DNA from 3 places in the Neobacillus sp. S1115 genome. Region 3 is predicted to be linked to each of the others. Evidence: riboswitches for the same ligand, from Rfam matches in the RefSeq annotation. Region 3 holds a riboswitch; each other region holds the start of a gene.
What was found. Region 3 has a riboswitch for thiamine pyrophosphate ahead of thiM (hydroxyethylthiazole kinase). Riboswitches for the same ligand answer to the same signal wherever they lie in the genome.

Region 1 (4,256 bases), 2.9 Mb from region 3:
ACTCGCTGCCTTTTCCCGAATGTCATGTGATATTCTCATCGAACAGAACTTTGGCCCGCACATGGAGCAAAAATGGGCTGTTTTCGCCCCCTCCGAAGGCAATGTTTCGTCATGGTATTCCCTTGCACGCTCCGGATCCAAAGAAAGATTAAACTGGTCTTCCCATCTAAATTCGAAACGGGCTTTTGATAAAGCATTGTCTCTTTTTTGTGCACCGGGGTGCCCTTTGGCCAAATCAGCGGCATGAGCGGCAATTTTATAAGCAATGACTCCTTCCCGGACATCATCTTTGTTCGGTAAGCCTAGATGCTCTTTGGGTGTCACATAACAGAGCATCGCTGTTCCAAACCAGCCGATCATCGCCGCTCCGATAGCTGAAGTAATATGATCATATCCTGGTGCGATATCGGTGGTTAAAGGTCCTAACGTATAAAATGGCGCTTCTTTACAAATTTCCATTTGCTTATCGACGTTCTCTTTGATCATATGCATCGGTACATGACCTGGCCCTTCAATCATCACCTGCACATCATGTTTCCAGGCAATCTCCGTTAATTCCCCCAGCGTTTCAAGCTCTGCGAATTGTGCTTCATCATTTGCATCAGCAATACTGCCTGGACGGAGCCCGTCTCCAAGAGAAACAGAGATATCATATTGTTTCAGGATTTCACATATTTCTTCAAAATGAGTATAGAGGAAATTTTCCTTATGATGAGCCAAGCACCATTGCGCCAAAATCGAGCCGCCGCGGGATACAATGCCTGTTGTCCGTTTTGCCGTTAAAGGAATATATCGCAGCAAAACGCCGGCATGGATTGTAAAATAGTCGACCCCTTGTTCCGCCTGTTCAATTAACGTATCGCGGTATATTTCCCATGTTAAATTCTCGGCAATCCCATTTACCTTCTCAAGTGCCTGATAGATTGGGACCGTTCCGACTGGTACGGGAGAATTGCGAATGATCCATTCTCTCGTTGTGTGGATATTTTTTCCGGTCGATAAATCCATGATGGTATCGGCGCCCCAGCGAGTTGCCCACGTCATTTTTTCAACCTCTTGCTCTATAGAGGAGGTAACGGCCGAATTCCCGATATTTGCATTAATTTTCACATGAAAGTTTCGTCCAATAATCATCGGTTCGCTTTCCGGGTGATTGATATTGGCTGGGATAATCGCTCTCCCGCTGGCAACTTCTGCACGGACAAATTCCGGGTCCCTATGTTCACGAATGGCTATGTACTCCATTTCAGGGGTAATCATGCCTTTTTTGGCATAATGCATCTGGGTGACATTTTTTCCTGTTTTAGCTTTAAGGGGTGTTTTATTTACATTGGGATACCATTCAAGGTTTGCACGTTCGTCCCCTTCATGGAATCCGTTATCCTTGGCCTTTATTTCTCTTCCAACATATGCCTCCACATCATTCCGCTCGAGAATCCAATCCTTGCGCAATGCTGGAAGTCCGCTTTGAATATCGACCTGATAATTCGAATCAGTGTAGGGGCCGCTCGTATCATAGACCCGAACAGGCTCATTTTCTTCTTCTCCAAAAGCAGCAACGGTTCGAGTAAGTTGAATTTCTCTCATCGGAACCTTAAGATCGGGTCTTGCCCCTTCGACATATACCTTTTTACTTCCAGTGAATTGTGATTTTAACTCGATGTTCCCTTCCACTTGCTTCTGCATGTAACTTCCTCCTTCAAAATGGTTTGATTTTGCACCCTGGGAGTTACAGCGCAGTTCATTACTGGAAAGTAATGGAGGACAATACAAAAAGGTTCTGTTTGCACAGAACCTGATTTTTTCATCCAAAAGTAGCGGTACCCAAATTAAACCACGGACACCTTTGATACTACTTCCCTACGCTGGTATAATCCAGATCAGGTTCAAAGGGTCAAAGAATTTATGCATTCTTCTCTCAGTCCGAGCCATCGGACCCCCCCAGTAGAGCATTTCAAACAATATTAAGTTATAATCTTACAGTCAAAATATATCAGAAATTTTTGGAAATGGAAAGCTTTTTGGTAAACTTTGTGGTTATCGGAACAGATAATTCTCATAACTGTTTTTCAAACTTTCACCTTTTGTTCATAGTTTGTTCATATCTGGAGGGTAAGATAAAAGTGTGAAAAGGACAATCTCAGTCACACTTTTTCATAACCCCCCCTTTTAATATATCGTGTTGGATCCGGCAATCGGCCGGGTCCTATTTTTTTGCGGAATCTGGCAGGCGAACCAGATTCTTTTTTTTGAAAAAAACGCAAAAAAAAGAGGAAGTACTCCCCTTCCCCTTATACTTTCAATATTATGAATTTGTCTTTTCTTTTGAGTTAGTGGACTCGTCTTCTTTAGTGCTGCCGTCGTCTGTTTCCTTATCGGAAGACTGGTCGTCGGAGCCAGCTGGATCCTCCAACTCCTGCTGCTTTTTTTCGCTAGGAGTTTGCATGGATTCCTTGCTGTTTGAAGGAGTCGCTTCTTGTAAAGAACTTACCGGTTTGTCGATATACTTACTAGGGTTAACCGCGACGCCATCTTTACGAATTTCAAAATGGACGTGTGTTCCAGCTTTTTCATTGAACATGCTTTGCCCAGCCTTGGCAAGAACATCTCCCTGTTTCACCTTGTCGCCAACTTCAACTTTAATGTCTTTCACGGACTGATATTGTGTTACAATACCTTTGTCGTGTTCAATTTCGATGACATTTCCAAGCACCGCGTCTTCTTCAACACGAGTGACAGTTCCGCTGAGTGATGCTAATACATCAAACGTTTCGCCGTCCTTCATGGTGATGTCGACACCAGTATTCGGGTTGTATGTGTTCTCGTAGAATACTAATGCGGCTTCCTGGTCTTCAGCTTTCGCACTGAAATCATAGAACTTTGTCTTGATGACAGCTGTTGCTGCATCCTTCACCGGCATTTTGACGTTTTCTAAAGCCGAGTTAACTTCAACTGCAGGCGGGTTGGTCTTTTTGCCAGTAATATCAGTAGACTTGTAATCGTATTTGTCTGAGTCTCCTGCGCTGGACTGGTACCAAAGAACACCTGTTAAAATGATTGCTGCACTTGCGATATAGATGGCTGGAAATACCCAACGCTTCTTGAAAAAGCGTTTTACGCTGGAACTTTGAGAAGATCGTTTGTTTTCTTCCTCTCTCATTTTCATCACCTCAGCAATCATTCTGAACAGATAACTAGAATTATATACACTAGTCTGAAAAAAATTTTATTTTTTGTAATTGCCTGCGTTTTTATGCATCTTTTTGAAAAATTTTTAGGGGGAATTGTTTCATGAACGTGTTAAAATGGGTGCTGCGGGTCCTGCCCGTGCTTTACATGGCAGCCATCTTCATTCAATCGAGCCTGCCGTCGGACCACTTCGTGCGCCTGCCCGATTCGACGATTGACCACACTATTAAAGAATCATTGCATTTAATAGAGTTTGCGATTTTATATGTATTACTAGTCCTCGCATGTTTGACGTTTAGACGCGGTAACGCTGACCTGCGCAGCAATGCTGTCGCCGGTTTCAGTTTTACGCCAGGCTGGAACTTGGCTTGTGCCCTGTTTGCGGCCTTCTACGGCATCAGTGACGAAATCCACCAATCGTTCTATCCATACCGCTCCGCGTCGCTATTTGACCTATTTAAGGACTTCCTCGGCATCAGCGTCTGCTACTATTTTATTCGTGGTGCGCTGTATAAGGGTAAATTTGCGGGGCTGGCGAAGCTGCTCGGCCGCGTTCGGTCTGTTTCTTAAAACCACTGCTGGTTGGCGGTGGTTTTTTTATTGCAATACGGGATGATGGTAAACACGGTCTTTAAATGTACCACTATGGGGGAAATCTGCGGTCGTTAGAAAATGGCTGGCCACTCTTATCGAATCTATATGGAGAAACTCTCTTAGCTCAGAATTTGTGATAGTCGGTTTTATTAAAAGGAAATAATCGTTGATGGCTGGAATATGGGCAGTTTTCGATTTGGCGTTACACTTTGGGCACCACCAGGTTCCGGAATGATAAGTCATCGGCAAAAAGCGGCAATCGGGGCACTTCACACCAGTGGGGATTTCTTTAGGAGACAGGTGGAATTGCTTTAATATATCGGGATTATCGGGAGTGTGCTTCGATAGAAGTAATTTATTTACCTTTTTTAAATCCTTGGAGCCTAGCTTATCTATCTTTTGAAATTCTTTAATTTGTTCTATTTTTTCTATTAAAAATTCACTATTACATACATTCCGAAGAATCTCTTCAT
Region 2 (4,256 bases), 1.3 Mb from region 3:
AATGCCTTTCAAACCGTTCGGCACATTCTTCGCTTTCATCCTCTGAAGCTTTCTTCATCATTTCCCAATCTTCAAGGGCGACCTCTAATTTTTCATAAACATGCATTATCACGTAATCACTCCTCGGTTTTGAGTATACAGAAGAAAACCCTATAAGACAAAGGATTCGTCACTTGTTAAGACTATTGGTCTAATTCGTAATCTTCAAAACATATGAATGAATATAACGCAATAGAGGTGGGGTAATGAAAGCAGTTGTGTACACGAAGTACGGTACACCCGATGTTCTTAAACAGAAGAGGTAGAAAAACCTATACTTAACGATGATCTGGTACTGGTAAAGATTCACGCAGCATCTTTGAATTTTGGCAATCTAGTTCTTTTAAAAGGGTAACCGTTTTTAGCGCGTTTTTCCTTTGGACTATGAAAGCAAAAAACTCCATACCCGGAGAAAATCATTGAAAGTTCGGTCGCATTGAAAAGCAATATGTGACCGACTGCTCATTTAAACGAATATATTACACAAATAAAAAACACCGCATGGGCGGTGTAAATGGATTTTAATTCTTTTTAATAGGTAACGTAAGTTGAAAGGTAGTAACATGATTATCAGACATACATTCTATTTCACCGTGATGTTTCTCAACAATATTCTTACAAACGAATAAGCCGATACCTGTGCCTAGTTTCTTAGTAGTGAAGAAGGGTTCGAAAATTAAATGTACTGCTTCAGGATCGATAGTAGGGCCATTATTAGAAATACGAATCTTAATTTGGTGATCATCTATATTTGTTTGGATATCAATTTTCCGCAGATTTTCTTCTTCACACACAGCGTCAACTGCGTTTATTAAAAGATTGAGAAAAACTTGTTTTAACTCATTCCGATCGCCCGTGATACAAATATCAGCATCGATATTTGTATGAATTTGGACATTGCCATCGACGATGCTTGGATAGAGGAAATCAAGCACTTCTTCTATTAATAAATGGATGGTAATGTCTTCATTCTGGCTTTCTGCCAGCGTGTTCAGTTTTGATGTATGAAGGAACTGAGTAATTCTGAACTTAAGTTGATCTAATTCTTGGCTGACAACATCTAAATATGGTAGATTAGGATGCTCGTGCTTTAATAGTTTTATAAAGCCCATAACGGAAGTGAGCGGGTTGCGAAATTCATGAACAAAGCTAGAAGACATTTGTCCAAGAATCGCCAACCGGTCCTTATGTGTTTGGGAAATAAATAAATTTTGTTCTTGTAGTTTCTTATCTTTGATTTCGGTGTACTTAGAAACAGCATAGAAACAGAATAAATCGAACTGTTTATTGACCAAGTCAATCGTTGGCTGCAGCTCTTCTGGTATGAGTCCGGAAAGGTTTAAATATTTAATAATTATACTTCTACCCAGATTTACATTATAAACAAATTCCCCAATATTGACATTAGCCTCGACCCGTTCCAGGGCTACTTTGTGCGCCAATAATTTAACATCTTCATCAGAGAATCCCTTTAAAATTGAATTTGTTATGAGATGGTACATTAAATGACCGTTCTTTAATATTAGCTCTGGATTATCCCGGTAATAATGGATAATAATTTGCTCTTCCCAAAAATGTATAAACTTTTGTTCATTCTCAATTAGAAATTGGCCTACTTTTTTATCCATACACAGCCTGCTTTCCACTATATTAAAGTGATTATAGCATAAAAATTTGATGCATGGGGACGGTTCTCGTGCCTCAAAATAGGTGTATATAAGAAATATTTCAAAGCAATTTGATGAAATGTACGAGCAAATAAGGTTTGAAATGTTTGACTTTTTTGAATAAAATGTTACCATATATCCATATGAGGTAATCTTTTCAAATGAATATGAATCAAATCCGCTAGAGGTGCCTTTTTGAAAAGGCTGAGATTGAAGTGTGACTTCGGGACTCTATGAACCTGATCTGGTTAATGCCAGCGTAGGGAAGTGGACAACGGGATTTTTGGAGAGCAAAATTTTTATTTCTAAATTTCGGCCACTTTCTTACAAAAGGAAGTGGCTTTTTGTTTTGCCTGTTTTGCGCTTCCTTAGACCGGCGAAATCCATTCAAAGGGGGGGAGTTGTATTTTTACTAGTCTAAAAGAAAAAGAGTTGCATCTTATATCCAATGGTAAAATGTCGATCCATCAATTGGCTGAAATAGCGAAGGATATTCATCCATTTGTAACTGCGCTACACTTGCGGGAAAAACAAAAATCAGCAAAGGAACTTTTTCAAGCAGTCGAACTTTTAACAAATGAAAACGTCCCTCCATCAAAAATCGTGATTAACGATCGGGTAGATGTTGCAATCGTGGCAAAGGCCCTTGGTGTTCAATTAGCCTATCATAGTTTAGATACAGCCTGTGTAAAGGAGCATTTTCCTCAACTTAGGGTCGGGACTTCCATTCACTCCTATGAAGAAGGACAAAATGCAAAGGAGAATGGAGCTGATTTCGTTCTATACGGTCATGTCTTCCCTTCGCAATCAAAACCAGGAAAGACCCCAAAAGGGCTAGAAGAATTAACACGGCTGTCACAGCTGAACATTCCGGTGATTGCCATTGGCGGGATAACGCCGGAGAATATGGAAGAAGTCCTACAGGCAGGGGCAACGGGTATCGCTGTCATGTCAGGTGTTTTAGATGCTCGTGACCCCTTATTAGCCGTAAAGTCTTACATACATGCATTTAGAGATGGAGGTGAGAAATATGGATCATACATTTGATGTTGCCATAATTGGAGGTGGTGTTAATGGAGCCTCGATTGCCTATCAGTTATCAAAGCAAGGAAGAAAAGTCATCATTATTGAGAAAGAACAAATCGGCTGCCAAGCATCAAGTGCTGCCGCCGGAATGCTGGCTGCGCAAGCTGAACTTGAACATGACGGTCCATTATTTCAGTTGGCGATAAAAAGTCAATCAATGTTTTCGGCTCTCGCTAATGAATTATTGGAAACTACTGGTGTGGAAATCGAGTTTGTCAATAAAGGGATGTTAAAAATTGCAGAAACCGAAGACATAGCAGAAGAAGTAAAAAAACAGGTCACCTTTCAAAAGAAATGGGATCCAACCATAAAATGGCTGGATGCGAAGGAATTACGAGAAATGGAACCGTCACTTTCAACAAGCGTACCTGGAGCGATGTATCTCCCGAACGACGGGCATGTACAGCCTGCAAAGTTAACGCAGGCGTTCGCAAAAGCGGCGGTCCATTTTGGTGCTAAAATACTTGAAAACACCGAAGTGCTATCTTTTCTTTATCAAAACGGTCAGGTGATAGGGGTGCAAACCACGAACGGAACCATCCTTAGTGATAACTTTGTTGTTGCGGCCGGTGCTTGGGCGGCCCAATTAATCCGTGAATCTGGTTTAGAGATGAACATGTATCCTGTTAAAGGTGAATGCTTTTCCGTTAAAACAGAAAGGCCAATTATCAATAGAACCATTTTTTCAGATAAACGCTGCTATCTTGTACCAAAAAAGAATGGAGAAATTTATATTGGTGCGACCATGATTGAACATACATTCGATAAAAAGGTAACAGCAAAAGGGATTTCCACTTTGCTGGAAAGAGCAACCCAAATCATACCGCAAATTAAAGAGGCAGCGTGGGAGAGGGTGTGGGCTGGAATTAGGCCACAGACAGGTGATGGACTGCCTTACATTGGCGCGCATCCGAGGTGGAAAAATTTGTTTGTGGCAGCAGGGCATTTTCGCAATGGGATTCTACTTAGCCCGATTACAGGGAAACTAGTGGCTGAATTAATCGAAGGCAGACTGAAAGATGAGAATCTGCTATCAGCTTTCCGGCTCGACAGAAATATGTTGGTAGGAGGTAAACCATGAAGGTATTATTAAATGGCGAATGGACCCAATTATCAGACAGTATGGTATTTGTTTCAGATGTTCTTCAGCATTTTGAAATCCATGATAAAGTCGTTGTGGTCGAAGTAAACGGTGAAATTTTAACCAAGCTGGAACACCAAAGTACTAGATTAGCAGATAAAGATCGAATTGAAATAGTTCATTTTGTAGGAGGCGGTTGATATGTTAAAAATTGGTCCATTATCCTTCCAATCTCGTTTATTGCTTGGGACAGGGAAGTATCCAAGCTTTGACATCCAAAAGCAGGCGGTCGAAGTGTCAGAAGCAGAAATCCTTACGTTTGCAGTTAGACGGATGAATATTTTTGAAGCCAGCCAGCCGAATTTTTTAGAGCAGCTAGATAC
Region 3 (4,256 bases):
TGGAATGACGGGGAACTAACTGACATTGTGAAATGGTTTCCCGTTATTCCGTACCAGCAGATGCCGCATGTCTATGCCAAAATTCGCGAATCGGGTGGCTGCACCCTAGCGACCACGAAGTCGGAATCGTTCGGGAATACTTTTATTGAATCGATGGTGTGCGGGGTTCCTGTTGTGGCTTCGAACATCATGCCAATTAACGAACTGGTGGTAAATGGTGAGACAGGCTTGCTTTATCGGGGCCAAAACGTCGACGATGCAGCCAAGCAAATCTATGAGATTGTAGATAATCCCGACATGCATCGAAAAATGTCGGAAGCTGCAGTTCGTCGGGTGGAAGAGAATTTTGCCATCCACGTGGTCGCGGATCAATACGTTCACTTATTAAAATCATTCATTCAATTGGAGAGGAATGGAGATGGGGAGGTGGAGGCGACTTGATTAAACCTGTGTCATATCAGAAAAAATTACAAGGAAAATCGAACGCTCATTTAATCATGTTTGATGATGGCAGGGAGTATGTGGTGAAATTTTTTCAGCAAGGCTTTGAAAGATCTTTGCCCAATGAATGGGTCGCCTACTGCCTTGGGCGATATCTAGGATTGCCAATTCCATTTGGCAGAATCGTAGAAATTCCGGAGGAATTCTCGTTACAGGTGCCTGAACTTGCCGAGTTGGGACACACCCAATACCAATTTGCATCTTTGTTTATTCCCGATTGTCTGGATGGCCACAAGGTTTCAAAAATTTCTTCTATTGTTAACCACCAGTCATTAGCGGGTATTATTGCATTTGATTATTGGCTGTTTAATCGTGATCGGACTCGTATGAATGTTCTTTTTCAAGAAGTTGCCTCAGGTTCAGGAGCGTATAAGCTATGGATGATAGACCAGGCAGAGGTTTTTGGTTCCTATAATTGGACCCAGGAGGATGTAGATAATCTCCCTGCCGATTTATTAAAAAGTGCCACACATGAATTGATGTCGGCCTATATCGAGGATGAAAAAATATTTTATGAGCACCTGGAAATTATTCAAACAATCCCCATTTTATTAATAGAAGAAATTGTTGAGCTTATCCCGGAAGAATGGGGCGTCACAAAAGACGAAAAAAAAGCAATAGTAACAACACTCGTAACAAGGCGAAAAAAAATTCTTCCTAAATTGCTCGAAAGGTTTATGAAAAGAAAATGGGTGTCAGACACCACAAAAAGACATTTTGGCAAATTGTCCACCTGAGGCGAATGAATTGTAAAATAATGGGTGATCAATCGTTTAAACCGTCATTTTTTGACGGTTATTTTTTTGTTTTTTCGTGGTTTTTGGTTGAATAGGCTGTTTTGTGATGGGAAATTATTGTGTTTATTCCTTGGGAAAGCGCATGAAGTGACATTTCTCGAGTTGTGAGGTCGCTAGAGTGATGTACAAAACGACATGACCCGACATGAAGCTGTATTCCCACTGTTTGCCTTTATATAAATCATTTGGCATATAATCATTTAAATTGCTTTTTGTAGGTAAAATGAATATTGTGTATGTTAGACATAATCGGACAGGGGAGAATTTTATCTTGAGCAAACAAGTAATTGTTTATACCACCAACGACTGTATCGAATGCACAATGGTTAAGAAAGTCCTGACTGAAGAAGGAATTCCTTTTGAGACAAGAAATGTGGCAGAAAATCCTGAGTATCAAAAGGAAGTGGAAAAATACGGTTTTCTCGGTGTTCCTGTTACGGTAGTGAATAACCGTGCGGTAAAGGGTTTTACAAATGATCTTAAAGAATTGATGGAGCTTGCGAAAGAGAGCTAATAAGTACAAATTTCGGAAATCGAGTATTTCGGAGTTTTTAGAAGCGGGTTAAACAAAAGTATTTTTAAGATATTTTTCTTTACAAAAAAGATTCTTAGGTTTATTCTGATGATAATTTCATATTTGATGTAACTACTAGGGGTGCCCTGTTAGCGGGCTGAGAGAAAACGGCTAGTTTTTAACCCTTCGGACCTGAACTGGATAATACCAGCGTAGGAAAGTAGACCATGTTTAATTTTTACGGTTTCTTACTTAACTTAACCAGGTCCTTTATGAGGGTCTGGTTTTTTTTATTTTTTAAAAGGAGGAGAAGGATTTGCTTAAAAACAACTTGTTTGAAACGTTGCAAAAAGTAAGAGAAGTAAAACCGCTTGTACATAATATTACGAATTTAGTGGTAACCAATTTTACAGCGAATGGACTTTTGGCTTTAGGGGCATCACCGGTAATGGCCAATGCTGCTGAGGAAGCCGCAGATATGGCACGGATCGCCAGTTCACTAGTTTTAAATATTGGCACTTTAAATTCACAAACGGTAGATTCGATGATTTTGGCAGGGAAGGCGGCCAATGAACAAGGTATTCCGGTTATTTTTGACCCGGTGGGTGCAGGGGCAACCCCTTATCGGACGGAAACAGCGCAAAGGATCATGAGGGAACTAAGAGTATCCATAATTCGAGGGAACGCCGCTGAAATTGCCAATGTCGTTGGAGAGAAATGGGAAATCAAAGGTGTCGATGCGGGAAGCACAAATGGTAATATTACCGATCTCGCCATGACTGCTGCCGAAAAATTAAACTGTATCGTCGTCATTACAGGGAAGGAAGATGTCGTTACGAATGGGAGTACCACTTATGTTGTGGCTAATGGACATCCATTGTTAACAAAAGTGACAGGTACTGGTTGTCTATTAACCTCCGTTATTGGTGCATTTACCGGGGTGGAGAAGGATTTACTGCAGGCATCTGTTGCTGCAGTCTCGATATACGGAATAGCCGCAGAAAAGGCGGCGGAACTAACGGTGGAATCAGGCCCAGGAAGCTTTCAAATCGAATTTTTGAACCAGCTTTCGAAGGTTGCTGCAGATGACATCAATCTTTATTCTTCCATAAAAAAATTAACAGGAGGAGGGCAATAATGAAAAAGGCGTTAACGATTGCAGGTTCCGATTCTGGCGGTGGAGCCGGAATTCAGGCGGACCTAAAAACGTTTCAGGAGTTAGAGGTTTTTGGCATGTCCGCATTAACCGCTGTTACAGCGCAAAATACATTAGGTGTCCATGGAGTTTATCCAATGACAGCAGAGGCGGTTATCGAACAGATGAAAGCCATCGGTGAGGACATGGGGACTGATGCGGTGAAAACGGGTATGTTATTTAATGCTGAAATTATTGAAGCTGTATCTGTTAATCTTACAAAATATCATTGGGATAATGTTGTTGTCGATCCTGTAATGATCGCAAAAGGCGGGGCTTCCTTGCTGCAAATTGAAGCAATTTCTGCGATGAAGAAATTTTTAATGCCGCTTGCCAAAGTGGTTACCCCGAATATTCCAGAGGCTGAGGTCCTAACCGGGATGTCTATACGTACAGCAGAAGATAAGCAGGAGGCAGCAAAAAAATTACATGCCTTAGGGGTGCAAAACGTTGTGCTGAAAGGCGGCCATGATGAAAACCCTTCAGAATCAACAGATCTCCTCTTCGAAGGAAAAGAATTCTATACTTTTACGAGTAAGCGAATTCCGACTAAGAACACACACGGCACTGGCTGCACTTTTTCAGCAGCGATTACTGCTGAACTGGCTAAGGGAGCAGATGTATATCAAGCGGTCATCAAGGCGAAGGATTTTATTCAGGCTGCAATTGAAGATGGGATTGCGATTGGACAGGGACATGGGCCGACAAACCATGGGGCTTACCGGAAAAGAATCATGGAGATGGTCCAATCATGATAAACTTACGGGAAGCCTTGAAAGTATATTTTATTATGGGAACAGCCAATTGCAGGAAGGACCCGGTTGAGGTATTGAAAGAAGCCATCGCCGGAGGAATTACCTTTTTTCAATTTCGGGAAAAAGGCGAAGGGGCTTTAATCGGGGAAGAAAAATATGCTCTTGCGAAAAAACTGCAAAGCCTATGCAAAGAACACAGAATTCCGTTTATCGTTAATGATGATCTTGAACTGGCAATCGCGCTTGACGCAGATGGGGTTCATATTGGTCAGGAGGATGAACCGGCTGTAACAGTCAGAAATCAAATTGGCGATAATAAAATTCTTGGTGTATCCGTTCATACGCCGGAGGAGGCCGAAGCAGCACTTAGCGCTGGTGCCGATTATTTCGGAATTGGACCGGTTTATCCAACAAAAACGAAGGCCGATGCAAAGCCATCAAGAGGGACTGCACTGATCGAGGAACTGCGAAGTCAAGGAATTGCTGTACCGATT

Region 1: linked by a shared signal. The riboswitch ahead of thiC (phosphomethylpyrimidine synthase ThiC) and the one ahead of thiM (hydroxyethylthiazole kinase) in region 3 are both predicted to bind thiamine pyrophosphate.
Region 2: linked by a shared signal. The riboswitch ahead of tenI (thiazole tautomerase TenI) and the one ahead of thiM (hydroxyethylthiazole kinase) in region 3 are both predicted to bind thiamine pyrophosphate.

Annotation. Positions count from the first base shown of each region.
Region 1 is NZ_AP038275.1:6,013,463-6,017,718, forward strand. Features, by position in the region: gene thiC (phosphomethylpyrimidine synthase ThiC) at 1-1,686, opposite strand, end outside; TPP riboswitch at 1,841-1,953, opposite strand; gene ACZ5B7_RS29195 (peptidoglycan DD-metalloendopeptidase family protein) at 2,306-3,160, opposite strand; gene ACZ5B7_RS29200 (VanZ family protein) at 3,292-3,759, shown strand; gene ACZ5B7_RS29205 (nuclease-related domain-containing protein) at 3,787-4,256, opposite strand, start outside.
Region 2 is NZ_AP038275.1:3,959,516-3,963,771, reverse strand. Features, by position in the region: gene ACZ5B7_RS19135 (hypothetical protein) at 1-106, opposite strand, end outside; gene ACZ5B7_RS19130 (histidine kinase N-terminal domain-containing protein) at 561-1,667, opposite strand; TPP riboswitch at 1,880-1,989, shown strand; gene tenI (thiazole tautomerase TenI) at 2,139-2,753, shown strand; gene thiO (glycine oxidase ThiO) at 2,737-3,873, shown strand; gene thiS (sulfur carrier protein ThiS) at 3,870-4,073, shown strand; gene ACZ5B7_RS19110 (thiazole synthase) at 4,075-4,256, shown strand, end outside.
Region 3 is NZ_AP038275.1:2,629,691-2,633,946, forward strand. Features, by position in the region: gene ACZ5B7_RS12745 (glycosyltransferase family 4 protein) at 1-441, shown strand, start outside; gene ACZ5B7_RS12750 (HipA family kinase) at 438-1,238, shown strand; gene ACZ5B7_RS12755 (glutaredoxin family protein) at 1,570-1,812, shown strand; TPP riboswitch at 1,940-2,048, shown strand; gene thiM (hydroxyethylthiazole kinase) at 2,129-2,950, shown strand; gene thiD (bifunctional hydroxymethylpyrimidine kinase/phosphomethylpyrimidine kinase) at 2,950-3,762, shown strand; gene thiE (thiamine phosphate synthase) at 3,759-4,256, shown strand, end outside.